DNA from 2 places in the Solibacillus ferritrahens genome. Region 1 is predicted to be linked to the other one. Evidence: predicted binding sites of a transcription regulator. Region 1 holds the regulator's gene; the other holds the start of a gene.

Region 1 (8,292 bases):
TACCGCCTCCAAGAACGCGGTTGAACTCACTCATTTCTGTAGCGATACGCGTTTCTTCCTGTACTTCCACATGAATAATAGGTGTTGCTTTTGTAGCGGTTGTAGAATGTTGGAACGCACCACGTGGCCCTTTTGTGATGACTTCAACTTCTTCATTCATCGTATTCCATTCACCACAGCCAGGACAGCGCCCCATCCATTTTGCCGCTTCATACCCACAGCTGCTGCACATAAATTTAGACTTCTTTTTTGCCATTTCACTAGCTCCTTCGAATGTTTGTTCCTATAATTGTACACGAAACAAAATCGAATACCCAATAAACAGCTGAAAAATTCTTTTTTAGCTGTTTATTCATATAAGAAATTGTAATGCCCGTTTTAGCATGAGCTCATATAGAAAGTTTTTTAATAAAAGTTTTTGATATTAAAAAAGACGAAGCAGTAATGATTCCTGCTTCGTCAACTTTAGTTAATTCGTTGATACTTTTTCTTGCGTACGGACGATGAACTCATCACTTACATAATCAAGCACAACTGTTTGCGACTTATCTAATGTACCTTTTAACAGTTCTTCAGATAAACGGTCTTCCACATGTTTTTGCAATGCACGACGTAATGGGCGTGCACCGTATTGTGGGTCATAACCTTCTTCAGCGATCTTTTCGAGTGCAGCATCTGTAAGATGTAACTCAATTTCTTGCTCCTGAAGACGTTTTGTTAAAGAGTTTGCCATTAATGATACGATTTCTTTTAAATGATCCTTCTCTAATGAGTGGAACACAATCATTTCGTCAATACGGTTTAAGAATTCTGGACGGAATGCTTTTTTCAGTTCTTCCAACATTGTACCCTTCATGTCTTTATCTTTTGATTCATTTAGTGCTGCGCCAAATCCAACATGCTTACGGTATTTCAATGCATCTGCACCAACGTTCGATGTCATAATAACTACCGTATTACGGAAATCTACAACACGACCTTTTGAATCAGTTAAACGACCATCTTCCAACACTTGCAATAAGATGTTGAATACATCTGGGTGCGCCTTTTCAATTTCGTCGAGCAAGACTACCGAATATGGCTTACGACGAACTTTTTCTGTTAATTGTCCACCATCATCAAATCCTACGTATCCTGGAGGAGAACCGACTAAACGAGAAGTCGAATGTTTTTCCATGTACTCGGACATATCAACACGGATCATTGCATCTTCATCACCGAACATTACTTCAGCTAATGCTCGCGCAAGTTCCGTTTTACCAACCCCTGTAGGACCAAGGAAAATGAATGAACCAATTGGACGCTTTGGATCTTTTAAGCCTGCACGAGCACGACGGATAGCTCGTGAAATTGCCTCAACCGCTTCACCTTGACCAACGACACGCTTGTGTAATTCTTCTTCAAGATTCAACAGCTTCGCTGATTCTGCTTGTGCGATTTTAGAAACAGGAATTCCAGTCCACATCGCAACTACTTGGGCAATATCATCTACATATACTGTAGACTCTTCTTTACCTTGCTTTTCTTTCCATTCCTTTTTCATTTGCTCAAGCTCTTGTTTTAGCTTTTGCTCCGAATCACGTAACGCTGCTGCCTTTTCAAATTCCTGACCTGAAACAGCCGCATTCTTTTCGGATTTTATACCCTCTAGCTTATCTTCTAATTCTTTTAAATTCGGTGGAACTGTATATGAACGTAAACGAACTTTCGAACCGGCCTCATCAATTAAGTCAATTGCTTTATCCGGTAAGAATCGGTCTGAAATGTAACGATCCGATAATTTTGCTGCCGCTTCTACTGCTTCGTCTGAAATTTTCACACGGTGATGTGCTTCATAACGGTCACGTAAGCCTTTAATAATTTGGATTGTTTCATCAACAGATGGCTCATCGACTTGGATAGGTTGGAAACGACGCTCCAATGCTGCATCTTTTTCAATATATTTACGATATTCATCAAGTGTTGTTGCACCGATACATTGTAATTCTCCGCGGGCTAAAGATGGTTTTAAAATGTTGGATGCATCAATTGCACCTTCTGCACCACCTGCACCGATTAATGTGTGAAGCTCGTCGATGAACAGAATGATATTGCCGGCTTGGCGAATCTCATCCATTACTTTTTTCAGACGGTCCTCAAATTCACCGCGGTATTTTGTACCTGCTACAACAGTACCCATATCAAGTGTCATAACACGTTTGTCACGAAGCGTTTCAGGTACTTCATTATTAATGATTTGCTGAGCCAAGCCTTCAGCAATGGCTGTTTTACCGACACCTGGCTCCCCGATTAGTACTGGGTTGTTTTTTGTACGGCGTGACAATACTTCCACGACACGTGTAATTTCTTTAGAGCGTCCGATTACAGGGTCAAGTGAACCTTCTCGTGCCACTGCTGTTAAATCACGCGCTAAACTATCCAATGTTGGTGTATTCACAGTTTGCGCCATATTTGACGTTCCACTAGTGTTGGCATCATTGTTTCCTAATAGTAATAAAACTTGTTGGCGTGCTTTATTAATACTTACACCCGTGTTAGCCAGTACGCGTGCTGCAACGCCTTCACCTTCACGAATTAATGCCAATAATATATGTTCTGTTCCTACATATGCATGACCTAGTTTGCGTGACTCATCCAACGACAGTTCGATTACTTTTTTAGCACGCGGTGTGTAATGAACGATAGGGCCAACTTCCTCCGTACCCTTTCCTACCAATTCCTCTATGCCTGTTTCGATCATCTGAGGGCTAATATTAATTGCTTCCAATGCTTTTGCAGCAATCCCGCCACCTTCACGAATTAAGCCAAGTAAAATATGTTCTGTTCCAATTTCTTTATGCTTAAGGCGAATTGCTTCTTCTTGAGCAAGTTGTAATACTTTTTGAGCACGTTGTGTGAATCGATTGAACATCATAAAAAATCCTCTCCTTTTTCCCCATTGTTTATAGCTTCATCTTGCTCATTTAACTTATCTTGTAAAAGCTTCGCACGATACATATCGCGCTCTGCTGGTTGCAACGTAGTACCAATATATTGCTGAATGAGTCCAGGTTGCATTAAAAGCATGCACTCATTTAATTTACGCTGTGAAATAGGTTCTAATAATCCTAAACTTACCCCAAGACGGACATTGGATAAACAGCTTGCGGCTTCCTCACTCGGTAAAATTTTTGCAAACTTCAATGTGCCAAGTGCACGACTTAAGCGGTCTTCTAAAATTGAAGGAGCACGCATCAATAAATTTTTCCGGGCAAGCTGTTCTTTTTGAATGACTTGCTCTACTACTTCTTGAAGCTCATGCAAAATTGTTTCTTCGGATTTCCCTAAAGTGATCTGATTAGAGATTTGATAAATATTACCTAAGTTTTCACTTCCTTCTCCATATATACCCCTCACTACCATTCCTAACCTTGTCATCATCTGAATCAGGGCATTCATTTGTTTAGTCATAGTAAGTGCTGGTAAATGAAGCATGACAGAGGCTCTAAGTCCCGTTCCAACATTGGTCGGACAACTTGTTAAGTAGCCATATCGGTCTTCATATGCATAGTTGATTGACTTACTCAAGTAGCGGTCAATCGTTCTAGCCTCCTTAAAGGCTTCTTTTAAGTTCATGCCTTGTGTCAGGCTCTGAATCCGAATATGGTCCTCTTCATTTACTAATATGCTAATGGATTCATCTTTTGTTAAAAAAAATGATCCTATTTTTTTTCTCCGTGCCAAGTTAGGGCTTATAAGATGCTTCTCTACTAGGATTTGACGCTGTAATACAGGCATATCTTTTATTTGGAAGTAGGAAAATTGATAAGGGTTTACATCTGTAGATAGTAGAACCTTCATCATTTTTTCTTCGACTACCTGTGCCTCTTCTTCTGTAAAACTTATTGGAAATCGAGTATTGGCAATATTACGAGCAAGTCGAATGCGTGTACTAATGACGATATCCGATTCGCTTTCATGTTGCATCCAGCTTGGACTAGCATTCGTTAGAAAATGCTCGATGTTCATGCGTTCCCCTCTCCTTCCTGTTTGATTTTATTTTCTAATTCACGTACTTCATCACGAATTGAAGCTGCATCCTCAAAGCGTTCCTCAGCAATCGCCTGATGTAATAATGTACGGAGTTCGTTAATTTGTTGTTCAACTTTTTCTTTTGATGGGGCATTTTTTTCGTACCCTACATGCTGTGTACCTGCTTGAATGCGTTCGAGCAGCTGTGGTAATTGTTCACTAAATGTTTCATAACACTGACCACATCCAAATTTTCCTTGCTTTAAAAATTGCCGGTACGTAAACCCACAAGAAGGACATGCTTTTGGATTGGTTGTCTGTTTCGTTGTGCTTTCTTTTTTAGCGTTCACTGGTACAAAATTGAACCAATTCGATATAAGCTGCTGAAGAGATGTTGGCTCTTCACTCACATCAAATTGAAATGGATGAAATTGTGTAGCACATACTTCACAATAATGACGTTCCACTTTTTGACCATTGTGAACTTGTGTTACCGTTACATTTGCATGACGCTGCTTACAATGCTCACATATCATATATTTACACCTCTACTTTTCAAAAGAAATCGTTTGTAGCATTGCATGCATAATACGTGCCCTTAACTGATCACGGAGTGGTAAACCTACCTGTAATGTGACACGATCTAGGGCCACTTTCATAATGCTTGCTTCACGCTCAGTAATAATATCCTCTTCCAACAATCGATAAATAATATGCTCTGCATTCGTCTGTGCAATGGCATTCCCTATTTGTGTTTCCATTTCATCTAATAAATTTTTCTTTGAGTGGATTGTTACTCGCAAAATCCGAATATAACCGCCACCTCCACGCTTACTCTCTACATAGTAGCCATGTTCGGTCGTGAAACGCGTATTGATGACGTAATTGATTTGGGAAGGAGCACAGGAAAATTGCTTCGCTAATTCATTGCGCTTTATCTCAATATGTCCCTGCCCATCTAATTCAATAACTTCCTTCAAATACCCTTCAATTATGTCAGATATATTCCTCATGCTGTTTTCACCTCTCATCAACTGACTTTGACTATCTTTGACTTAAATATACAATATTTATTTTTTGCAATGCAACTATTTGCTCTTACTTAGGTTTCCCCTAAATCGCAATAAAAAATCCCTATTTATGTAAAAAAACGGCCGAGTTTGTTTTATACAAACTCGACCGCTTTTATGTTAGACCCAACGACCAACAATCGGATAATTCCAGTCTTGGTCTGATAATGCTTTTATAATTCCGATTACCGGAGCAATCCAGAATATTAATACAAAGACAAATAAGAATGGTAAACCGATTAGCAGAATTGAAAAGATTCCTGCAATTGCAATTAAAATACCAAATACTACTTGGAATAGTAATGCTTGAATTGAAGTCCGTTTTACTTCAGATTCAGTACTTATTAAGAAAAATAGAATCGGTACTAGGAAAGGAGCAAAAAAGGCACTAGCATGAATAATAATTTTTGACCATTTTGATTCCATTTGTTATCAACCTCACTTTATATTGTTAGCTTATTTACGGATAATATTCACAAAAGTTTCATAGAGGGAATAAAAAAATCCCGATTTTTTTTATCGAGATTTCTACGAGAAGCGATTTCCCATTAATATGGTCCTCTATCATTCGGGTTATCCCCTTCTTGAGGAAATAAAAAATACGAAATTATTGCTGTTAAAATGGCAGCTCCTATGACAATCAATATTCGATCACGGTCGCCTACTTCTGCATAATTATTAACTAGCATAATATAAGAAGCAATTGCAACCCCTAATGATATTGGTATAACAAATTTTAAACGACCTTTATGAAATTTCATTTTTTCTACGCCCTTTAAATCTATTTTTGTTAATTTCTATCATACCTTGTTTAATTTTAAATTACAAATTCTTCAATAATAAGAATTTATACCGAAATAATACTGATAATCCCTGCAAAAAATAGTAAGATTGTAGTAGTAAAAAATTTAATGAGATGAGGAATAGTATGGGCATTCTATTTACAAAAGCAACTAAAGTTTCAAAAAAACCTTACTTTGACATAGCTAAATATTCTCAAGAAGTTTCTTTAGATGTTTCAAAGTATCCTGATTTAAGTAAACAGCTTCAATTATTAAAATTAACTAATGAAGATTTAGCCATTATAAAACAGCTGGAGCCCTTTGCTCAGGAAATTATTCCTAATATGGTAGAGCAATTCTATGAAGCAATTAGTTTAAGCACAGAACTTACTGATATTATAAATAATACAAGTAAAATAGACCGTTTAAAAGTCACTCTATCCAATCATTTAGAAAGTATTTTTAAAGGTTCGATTGATTCACATTACATAGAAGAGCGCCAGACAATTGCGCATGTGCATGTAAGAATTGGGTTAAAATCAAAATGGTATATCGCCTCGTTCCAATCATTAATCACGACATTTATTGAATTTATCGAAAAAGTCGATATGTCGAATTCCGAGATGGGCAAAGCCGTTAATGCTTTCTCGAAAATTATTAGCCTCGAACAGCAGCTTGTTATCGAAGCATACGAAAAAGAAGAACAGCGCATTCGTATGGAAAATATAGAATTGAAAATAAAACTAATTGACCGAATTCAAAATACCGCGCAGGAATTGTATAGCATTAGTGATGAAACAAATGATTCCTTACAGAAAATAGCCAGCCAATCTGAAGAAATCGCTTCTAATACAGAGCAAGGTTTGAATTTAGTAGCGGAGACAGAAGACAAATCAACAACTGGTACAACATATTTAGTGAGTCAAACTGCGATTATGTCGACGATTTTAGACCGAGTGGACACATTGGAAACTTCAATGGTCACACTTCGTCAATCCTCTCAAAAAATTGCTGACATTGTAGGGTTAGTAACAGGTATTGCTGACCAAACAAACTTACTAGCCTTAAATGCTTCTATTGAAGCAGCCCGTGCCGGGGAACATGGTAAAGGTTTTGCTGTCGTAGCTGATGAAGTAAGAAAACTTGCAGAAGAAACGAAAAAGGCTGTTCAAAATGTATCGCAATTAATTAAAGAAACCGAGCTCAATATTACACAAATGTCCCACTCTGTATCAAGTGTAGATGAGCAGGTGAAAATGAGTGTAGATACGCAAAAGAATTTAGCGGATTCCTTTACATCGATTACAGAAGCTGTATCAGGTATTAAAAAGAAATATGAAAATACAAATGAAGACATTCATACAATTTCTTCCGTTATTACAGGGTTAACACATACAACAAATCTTGTCTCAACTTCTTCTGATTCGTTGTTGCGTATAGTTCATGAACTAAATAATTAACATCCCGTTAGCTCCGGGAGAATAAGAAGAGGCAGTGTGCAAAATAAAATTTTACTGTGCACACTGCCTTTTTGCTTATTACTTAAGAATTTAAGCTCGGCGATTTTTTGATAAGACTCGCTTTTGCTTTCGATGTTCTTGGCGAATAGGACCTGTTTCAAATAAATGACGTTCAAAATCTGTTTCTGGCTCTACGCCTGGTACTTCTTTCGGATTGCCGTTTTCATCAATTGCAACCATTGTCACGAAAGATTCTGTCGTTAATTTTTTGGCTCCAGTTTTAACATTTCTCGAAACAACACGCACATACACTTCCATTGAAGTTCGCCCTGTCCCAGAAACAACTGCCTCCAGCTCTATCATATCCCCTGCATAAGCGGGTGAGACAAAATCTACGGAGTCAAATGATGCTGTAACGACCTCTCCCTGAGAATGTTTCATTGCTGCAATTGCTGCAATTTCATCAATATATGCTAATACTTTTCCCCCGAATATAGATTGATGATGATTTGTATCAGGAGGTAGCACTAATCGTGTTTGGATAGATTTTGAATAACTCATTGGTAAAGTTGTTTTCATAAATATCCTCCTTTCTAACTACACTCCATGTTACTATTCGATAGGGCAAAGTGCTAGTTTGAATTTTTAATATGTCAGCTTCATTGTTATAAATTTCAGCTCCGTCATTTCTTCCACAGCATACTTAATACCTTCTTTGCCATAGCCGCTCATTTTAACACCACCATATGGCATATTATCTACGCGGAATGTAGGAACATCATTAATAACTACCGTTCCTGCTTCAATCTCCTCTGCAGCTTTCATGGCATCTGTGAAAACGTTTGTATAAATACCCGCATTTAAGGCTAAATCTGATTCGTTTACGAGCGCTATCGCCTCGTCCAATGTTTCATATGGAACAATCGATACAATAGGCGCAAAGGTTTCTTCACATACAATTTTCATATC
Region 2 (8,292 bases), on a different contig from region 1:
ATATGGTAGTATTCACTAAATCCCCAACTGCGATTGCGTCGGATGAATCGACATTATCCGCTCATGCAGAATTTACGGATTCTCTTGATTATGAAGGAGAATTGGCGGTTGTAATCGGTAAGCAAGGCAAAAATATTCCTAAAGCAATGGCGTACGATTACGTATTTGGCTATACAATTGCGAATGATATTACAGCGCGTGATTTACAAGAAAAACATAAACAATATTTCCTAGGAAAAAGCTTGGATGGCAGCTGTCCTATGGGTCCATATTTAGTTACAAAAGATGAAATTCCAGATCCGCATACATTAACAATTGTAACGAAGGTTAATGGGGAAGTTCGTCAAAACGGTTCGACAAAAGATATGATGTTTACCGTCTCGGATATTATTTCAATTATTTCAAAATATGTAACGCTGGAGCCAGGCGATGTTATTTTAACAGGCACGCCAGCAGGAGTTGGAAAAGCAATGAATCCACCTAAATTTTTAAAAGCCGGTGATGAGGTGAAAGTTTCGATTGAAGGCATTGGGACTCTGGCAAACCGATTTGTTTAATATAATTCATTTATTATGACCTTTTCTTTTGTTACTTGGACGAATCCATTGAATTTATACATGCTAGCATGGTAGGATATTTCCTGTAGATAATAAATAGAAGAGGTGGAAAATTCATGGATTTCTTATCAAGTTCAACACACTTGCACATTACAGCATGGGCAATCACATTAATCCTATTTTTTGTAGCTGCATTAGCAGGCAAAAAATTAACAGCTGTACACATGACTTTACGTGTAATGTATATTTTAGTTATCATTACTGGTTTGGCTTTATTCTTAGAATGGCGCGATAAAATCACTGAAAGCGGCATGAACTATGATATGAAAGTGTTATTTGGTATTTTAGTAATTGCATTCATGGAAATGGTATTAGTGCGTAAAAACAAAGGCAAATCTGTTAATATGTTCTGGGTACTATTCGGTATCGTTTTACTAGTAACATTATACTTAGGCTTAAGCATGGGTATCGGTATAAACTTCTAATAAAAGCATTGTGTGCAAAAAGTGAAATCAACTTTTTGCACACTTTTTAATTTAAAAAACTATATATATTACATCAGGCTTTCATTTCGCATTTCCCTCTATTTGATTTATCAGATGCATAAATTATTTCCATATACATATATGATTTGCTATTCTTTAAATCTATACACATTTTTGTCACGTATTTGTTGGATTTCCTACAAATAACTTTTGTAATCATAGCTACGTGTATAGGTTTTTTGGTAAAATGACGTTGGATTGTATGTGAAAGAGAGGGAAATAAATTGAGATTTAATAAATGGCTTAGTGCACTTACTGCAGGTGTAGTACTTTCAACTTCATTGTCATTTGCATCATTAGCAAATGCTGAAGAAAATCGTACAATTGCAGATGAAAGTATATATGACATTTTAGTGGACCGCTTCTTTAATGGAACAGGCAAAAATGATGATGATACAGTAAATGCCCAAGACCCGACAATGTTTGCGGGTGGAGACTTTGATGGTGTCTTAAAGAAAATTGATTATGTTACCAATATGGGCTATACAATACTTTCAGTAGGCTCAGTTTTTGCAACAGAAAAATATGACGGTTCGATGCCGACAAGCTATACACTATTAGACCCTCGTTTTGGTACAGCTAATGAATTCAAGAAAATGGTAAATTCATATCAAAAGCGTGAAATGAAAATAATGGCTGATTTTCCTATTACGAATGTTAGTCCAAACCATGAACTTGCAGCAAAGCAAGGATTTGTGGCAAGTACAAATGATGGGAAAATACAGTGGGATTTAACAAACGAAGAAGTACAAAATGTAATAATCGACAGTGCCGTACAATTTGTGGATACATACGGACTGGATGGCGTGCGTCTAACGAATATTGAGCAAGCAGATACAGCATTTTTAAACCGCATGATTGAGCAATTAAAAGCTACTGGTGCTTACGTTATTGCAAATGCGGAAAGCGATGCTAATTTTGATGCAAAATTCTATAATGATATGGCTTCCCAATATACAAATTCCTTTAAAAATGTTGATTTGGATACGACAGTGTTGGAGCCGTATATTGAAGAAACATTATCCGATACACCTGTGTTGACAATGACCGATACAATTTGGTCAGACCGTTTTACTTTAGCTGCAACGGCTGAAGGGATGTATCCTCCGACACGTAGTAAAATTTCGATTGCAAGTACACTATTATTGCCGGGTGTGCCAGTCGTTCAATACGGATCTGAAATTGCAATGAATGGTACTGCCGGTGAAGAGGCGCATCAATACTATAATTTTAAGACAGATTCAGAACTGGCGGATTATGTTGGAAAGCTTCAATCTTTACGAAATGATTCAGATACATTACGTAATGGTGAATTTAAATGGCTTGAAAATGAAGATGGCTATATCGTATTTGAGCGGAAATCTGACACGGAAACATGGATTGTTGTTATTAACAATAGCAGTAAAACAAAACGTGTCCATATCCCTGTAGCAGAGCTGGGGGAAGGAAAAGAAATCCGTGGGATGTTCAATAGTGAAATCATTCGTGAAAATAAAGATAACAACTATACAATCATTTTAGACCGTGAAATGGTTGAGGTGTATCAGGTCATCGATGCGCGAGGAATTAATACTTCCTATATTGTGGCACTTGGACTAGTTGTTGTACTTTATACGGCATTCATGATTGTCATTATGAAACGTGGAAAACAACGCCGCGCCAATTCAGCAAAATAAAATGAAATAGCCCAGAAAAGTGAATACCTCGCTTTTCCGGGCTATTTTTAATAATTGGACTCAATTCAGTAACGTGTCCTATAGTTTTAATCGGTCATGCAAAAATTTTGCAATACCATCTTCATTATTGGATAACGTAATTTCGTTGGCGATATTTTTTAAATCATCAATTCCATTACTCATTGCTACACCAATTCCGGCATAATCAATCATTTCAAAATCATTGTCCTCGTCGCCAAATGCAATGATCCGCTCACGTGGAATACCCATTTCTTTTGAAATGAAGTCAATACCAATTGCTTTACTTAACCCTTTATGCACAATTTCAATAATTGGGAAAGGTGCACCCCAGCGTCGATGCTCGATCAGCTCAGCGTGTACATCGTGCAAATGTTTGCGGATAATTGGCGTATTTACATCATCTGCCTGAATCAATAAACTCGTCGGATTTTCCTTTAATGTCCTTTTGAGATCACCCATTAAAATATTAGGACTACCCATATTAAACATTTCGTGTACTTTTTCATCCTCACGATGGAGATATACATCGTCCATTACTTCGGCGATTAAATTATCATATTCATATTTATGGACTGATTCAACAACATCGTGGACTACACTTAAATCCACAGGTGTATGGATTGTTTTCCACATTGGGTTTTTTGGGTGGTGAATAAGCGCCCCGTTAAAATTGACAATTGGTGTCGTTAACTCCAATTCTTTATAATAGGGAAGACTAGCCCGGAAAGGACGTCCTGTCGCGATCATTACTTGATGCCCCGCTTGCTTTGCCTTAAATAATGTTTCCTTTGTAAGGGAGGAAATCTTCTTATCATCCGTCAATAATGTTCCGTCTAAATCCAATACTATTAAATGTTCGTTCATGAGAATAAGCCTCCTTTAGCATGGGTATTATTGTAACGTGAAAAATTAACATTCGTCAAAGTTTTGAAACAATCGCGGAGTTTTGATAAGGTAAGGACGAGGTGAAAAAAATGATTGTAGAGCAAGAGTTATGGAAGTCGATTCCGTTATTGCATGTGTATGATGAAACGATGGACGAACATACACCCGTCGTTATTTTTTTACATGGGTTCTTAAGTGCTAAGGAACATAATCTTCATTATGCGTATCAGTTTGTGCAAAAAGGTATCCGAGTTATTCTACCTGATGCGATCATGCATGGAGAACGGTCAGATTATTTAACGGATGAACAGATGAATTATAACTTTTGGAAAATTGTCTTAAAGTCGATCGGAGAAGTACATACTCTTTATGAAGAAATGAAGCTGAAAAAATTGGCAGGCGGCAAAATTGGTATTGCCGGAACGTCAATGGGCGGCATTGTAACATCGGGCTGCTTAACTGTTTATCCATGGATTCAGGCTGCGGGTATTTGCATGGGAACAACGAGCTACACGAAGGTCGCACTTCATCAAGTTGAGGAACTGAAGCAAAAAGGTGTTCAACTTCCGATATCTGATGAACAGCAAAGTGCTTTGTTCAATATGCTCGGCAAATATGATATGGAACAACATGGATCATTGTGGGCAAATAAACCAATAATATTTTGGCATGGTGAAAAAGATACGGTCGTTCCATTTAGTATGAGCAGACCTTTTTATGAACAACTTGAAAAAGAAGGAAAGGCAGCGAATATTCAATATATCGCAGAGCCAAAAGCAGGACATGCCGTTTCAAGAAATGGTATTTTACAAGTGACAGATTTCATTGCACAACGTTTGGCATAAAGCATTCGTTCTGCTATGATAGACGATAACACTATGTCGAAAGGGGAAACAAAAAATGGCGATTGATCAAGATATGAAAGACAGCATGCTCGGAGCTTTAGAAAATGTAATCGACCCTGAGCTAGGCATCGATATTGTCAACTTAGGTTTAGTATATGAAGTGGATTTAACAGAAGAGGGCTTAGCGATTGTTACAATGACATTAACATCAATGGGTTGCCCGCTTGCACCAGTAATCGTGGATCAAGTAACAACAGCATTAAATGAATTACCGGAAGTAAAAGAGGTAAAAGTAGATATCGTATGGCAGCCGGCATGGTCTAAAGACAATATGTCACGCTACGCAAAAATGGCTTTAGGTATCCGTTAATAAAAAATATTAAATCGATTATTTTGCAGAAGCAAAATAATCGATTTTTATTTTAGATAAATATCACGGTCTAAGTCGTAGAGTCGTAAAGGAATTTTTATGTTTTCCAGTTGAATCCAGTTTAAATATACGGTTAACATCAAATAATTATTAATGAAATGCTTTTCTAAAATATTAAGGATAAAGTTCTATTTGTTACACATATACTAATGATTATTTCTTTTTACTTTATTTATCGTATATTCAAAAATATAATACCGTACCTAAAAGGGAGTGTAAAAATTTGTGAGTTGACTAATTTTGACCTATAATAAAATTAGTCAGTAAAGGTCAAACTAATTGGAGGGTGCAATATATGCAATTTAACCAAACACAAGACAATCGACCACCTTTAGAACAATTTGGTCGTAATTTAATTGAACAAGTAAAGAATGGCAAGATGGACCCGGTTATTGGACGTGATGAGGAAATTCGCAATGTCATCCGAATCTTATCGCGTAAAACAAAAAACAACCCTGTATTGATTGGCGAACCAGGTGTTGGTAAAACGGCTATTGTGGAAGGGTTGGCTCAACGCATCGTTCGACAGGATGTGCCGGAAGGATTAAAGGATGCACAGTTATATGAGCTGGACATGAGTGCACTCATCGCCGGCGCTTCTTACCGTGGTCAATTTGAAGAGCGTTTGAAATCCGTATTAAAGCAAGTGAAAGATTCAGAAGGAAGTATCATTTTATTTATTGATGAAATTCATACAATTGTAGGTGCTGGGAAATCAGATGGAGCCATGGACGCAGGAAATATGCTCAAACCAATGCTTGCGCGCGGGGAGCTGCATTGTATCGGTGCGACGACATTGGATGAATATCGTATGTATATTGAAAAGGATCCGGCTTTGGAACGTCGATTCCAGCAAGTTTTAGTACGTGAGCCTTCCATTGAGGACACGGTGTCCATTCTACGTGGGATTAAAGACCGCTTTGAAGAGCATCACCGCGGAGTTCGTATTCATGATCGTGCCATTATTGCAGCGGCCCAGTTAGCGAATCGCTATATTACAGACCGTTTTTTACCTGATAAAGCAATAGATTTAGTTGATGAGGCATGTGCAATGATTCGGATTGAAATTGACTCAATGCCGCAGGAACTCGATCAATTAACACGCCGTCTCACTCAGCTTAAAATTGAACAACAAGCATTGAAGAAAGAGAAGGACGATGCAAGTAAGAAACGACTGGATATCCTTACGAATGAAATCGATACTTTGGAAGCTTCCATGAAATCAATGAAAGAGCAATGGGAGCTTGAGAAAAACGGTTTGCAAATTGTACGCGATAAAAAAGACAAATTGAAAAAATATGAAGCAGAGCGGGATCAATTATTCGTGTCTGGCAATAATTTAGCGCGGGCAAGTGAACTGCAGTATAGTATAATTCCGCAACTTGAAAAAGAACTTGGTGAAATGGAAAAACAGCTAAAAGATTCGGAAGGCAATCGTATGCTGCGTGAAGAAGTAACAGAAGACGAAATCGCAAAAATTATATCTCGCTGGACAGGTATTCCAGTTACGAAGCTTGTCGAAGGGGAACGTGAAAAGTTATTGCGTTTAAAAGATACATTACATGAACGTGTTGTTGGACAGAATGATGCGGTCACATACGTAGCAGAGGCAGTGTGGCGTGCCCGTTCAGGCATTAAGGATCCTAATAAGCCAATTGGAAGCTTCCTGTTCCTAGGTCCAACAGGTGTCGGTAAAACGGAGTTGGCAAAAGCACTAGCTGAGCAATTATTTGATTCAGAAGATCACTTCATCCGCATCGATATGAGTGAATACATGGAGAAGCATTCTGTATCTCGACTTGTCGGAGCACCACCTGGTTATATCGGTTATGAGGAAGGTGGGCAATTAACAGAAGCAGTACGTCGTAATCCATACTCGGTTGTACTTTTAGATGAAATTGAAAAGGCTCATCCGGATGTAGCGAATATTTTACTGCAATTGTTGGATGATGGTCGAATTACCGATAGCCAAGGCCGAGTGGTAAACTTTACGAATACGGTTGTTATTTTAACGTCTAATATTGGGTCGCAATTTTTACTTGAGGCGTCTGATGATTCAGAGAAGCTTGTACAGACGGCTTTGCGTCAGCACTTTAAGCCGGAGTTATTAAATCGAATGGATGATATTATCATTTTCCATGCATTGTCGGAAGAACACTTCCATGCAATTGCTTGGAAATATGTTAAGCAGCTACAGGAAAGAGTTGGAGAACAGGAAATTACGTTGCATGTACGTAAGGATGTAGTGGATTGGATCGTAGAACATGGTATTGATCCCCAATATGGTGCACGTCCATTGAAACGTTTCGTACAGCGCCATCTGGAAACACTTGTTGCGCGGGAGTTATTAAAAGGAGTAGTAACAGCGGGTGGTGTGCTGGAAATTACGCTAGAAAATGATGAACTGGTGATTTCCTAGAAGTAGAAGGTGCAAAAAATGGAGTTTTTCTAATATAAATCTGCAATACGAAATTAAATTAAATGACAAGGGGCTGTCCAGTTTTATACCGGACAGCCCCTTGTCATCTATTAATGTTGCTCTGCTTCTATTTCTGGAGTTGATTCGTTTGGAATGATTGCAGCGATAATAATAACTAAAACGCTGAATACTAAAGATACGATTACGCCATTCATGAAATTAAAGTTTACACCTAATACAGAACTTACTACATAGTTTGTCATTGTTACTAATAGGAATGACCAAAAGAAAGTAATAATATATTGCATCAATTTCACCTCATTGAACTTATTTATATCGTTATTTTGTAATTACATCCTCAATATCATACCACAAGCCTTCATGAAAATAAAAGGGGGAAAACAACTTTTCGCTAAGATGTCATAAAGTGAAAATTCAACACCATAAAAACATGTCAATTGTGTTTTCCATAAATTTTAATTGTTTTCAAAATAATTATACTTTATAATTAGTACCAGATACTAATATTTAGTGATTATTTAATGTTATTCAGCAGAAGATTTGGGTTGGAGATGTTTGAAAACAAGGGGGATAATATATGAATGCTGGTATAGTTGGCATAGGCAAGTACATTCCGGAGAAAGCTTTATCGAATTCGGAAATAGAACAAATTTTAGATACATCGGATGAATGGATTCGTTCTCGGACTGGTATTGGAAATCGATATATCGCAGAGAATGAGGAAACATCGGATTTAGCTTATAAAGCTGCACAACAAGCTATTCAAAATGCCGGTATTACAGCTGAAGAAGTGGGATTAATCATTGTTGCAACAGTTACACAAGATCAAAACTTTCCAAGTGTAGCCTGCCAAATACAAGAACGTCTTGGCATCTCGGGTTGTGGTGCAATGG

What was found. The regulator CtsR, encoded in region 1, represses protease genes until heat stress. The targets are predictions, from matches to a motif close to ATGGTCAATAAAGGTCAAACA.
Region 2: SNE38_RS02200 (ATP-dependent Clp protease ATP-binding subunit) is a predicted target of CtsR. The motif match lies at 5,216-5,236, and genes of this name have one in related genera.

The regions. Positions count from the first base shown of each region.
Region 1 is NZ_JAXCLE010000008.1:67,184-75,475, forward strand. It holds gene radA (DNA repair protein RadA) at 1-256, opposite strand, end outside; gene SNE38_RS09735 (ATP-dependent Clp protease ATP-binding subunit) at 470-2,914, opposite strand; gene SNE38_RS09740 (protein arginine kinase) at 2,911-4,008, opposite strand; gene SNE38_RS09745 (UvrB/UvrC motif-containing protein) at 4,005-4,547, opposite strand; gene SNE38_RS09750 (CtsR family transcriptional regulator) at 4,560-5,024, opposite strand; gene SNE38_RS09755 (DUF4870 domain-containing protein) at 5,202-5,507, opposite strand; gene SNE38_RS09760 (acyltransferase) at 5,630-5,842, opposite strand; gene SNE38_RS09765 (globin-coupled sensor protein) at 6,010-7,323, shown strand; gene SNE38_RS09770 (acyl-CoA thioesterase) at 7,414-7,902, opposite strand; gene SNE38_RS09775 (aldehyde dehydrogenase family protein) at 7,969-8,292, opposite strand, start outside.
Region 2 is NZ_JAXCLE010000002.1:17,044-25,335, forward strand. It holds gene SNE38_RS02170 (fumarylacetoacetate hydrolase family protein) at 1-557, shown strand, start outside; gene SNE38_RS02175 (YisL family protein) at 674-1,042, shown strand; gene SNE38_RS02180 (alpha-amylase family glycosyl hydrolase) at 1,327-2,778, shown strand; gene SNE38_RS02185 (Cof-type HAD-IIB family hydrolase) at 2,857-3,663, opposite strand; gene SNE38_RS02190 (prolyl oligopeptidase family serine peptidase) at 3,774-4,529, shown strand; gene SNE38_RS02195 (metal-sulfur cluster assembly factor) at 4,591-4,899, shown strand; gene SNE38_RS02200 (ATP-dependent Clp protease ATP-binding subunit) at 5,255-7,378, shown strand; gene SNE38_RS02205 (YjzD family protein) at 7,489-7,686, opposite strand; gene SNE38_RS02210 (beta-ketoacyl-ACP synthase III) at 7,977-8,292, shown strand, end outside.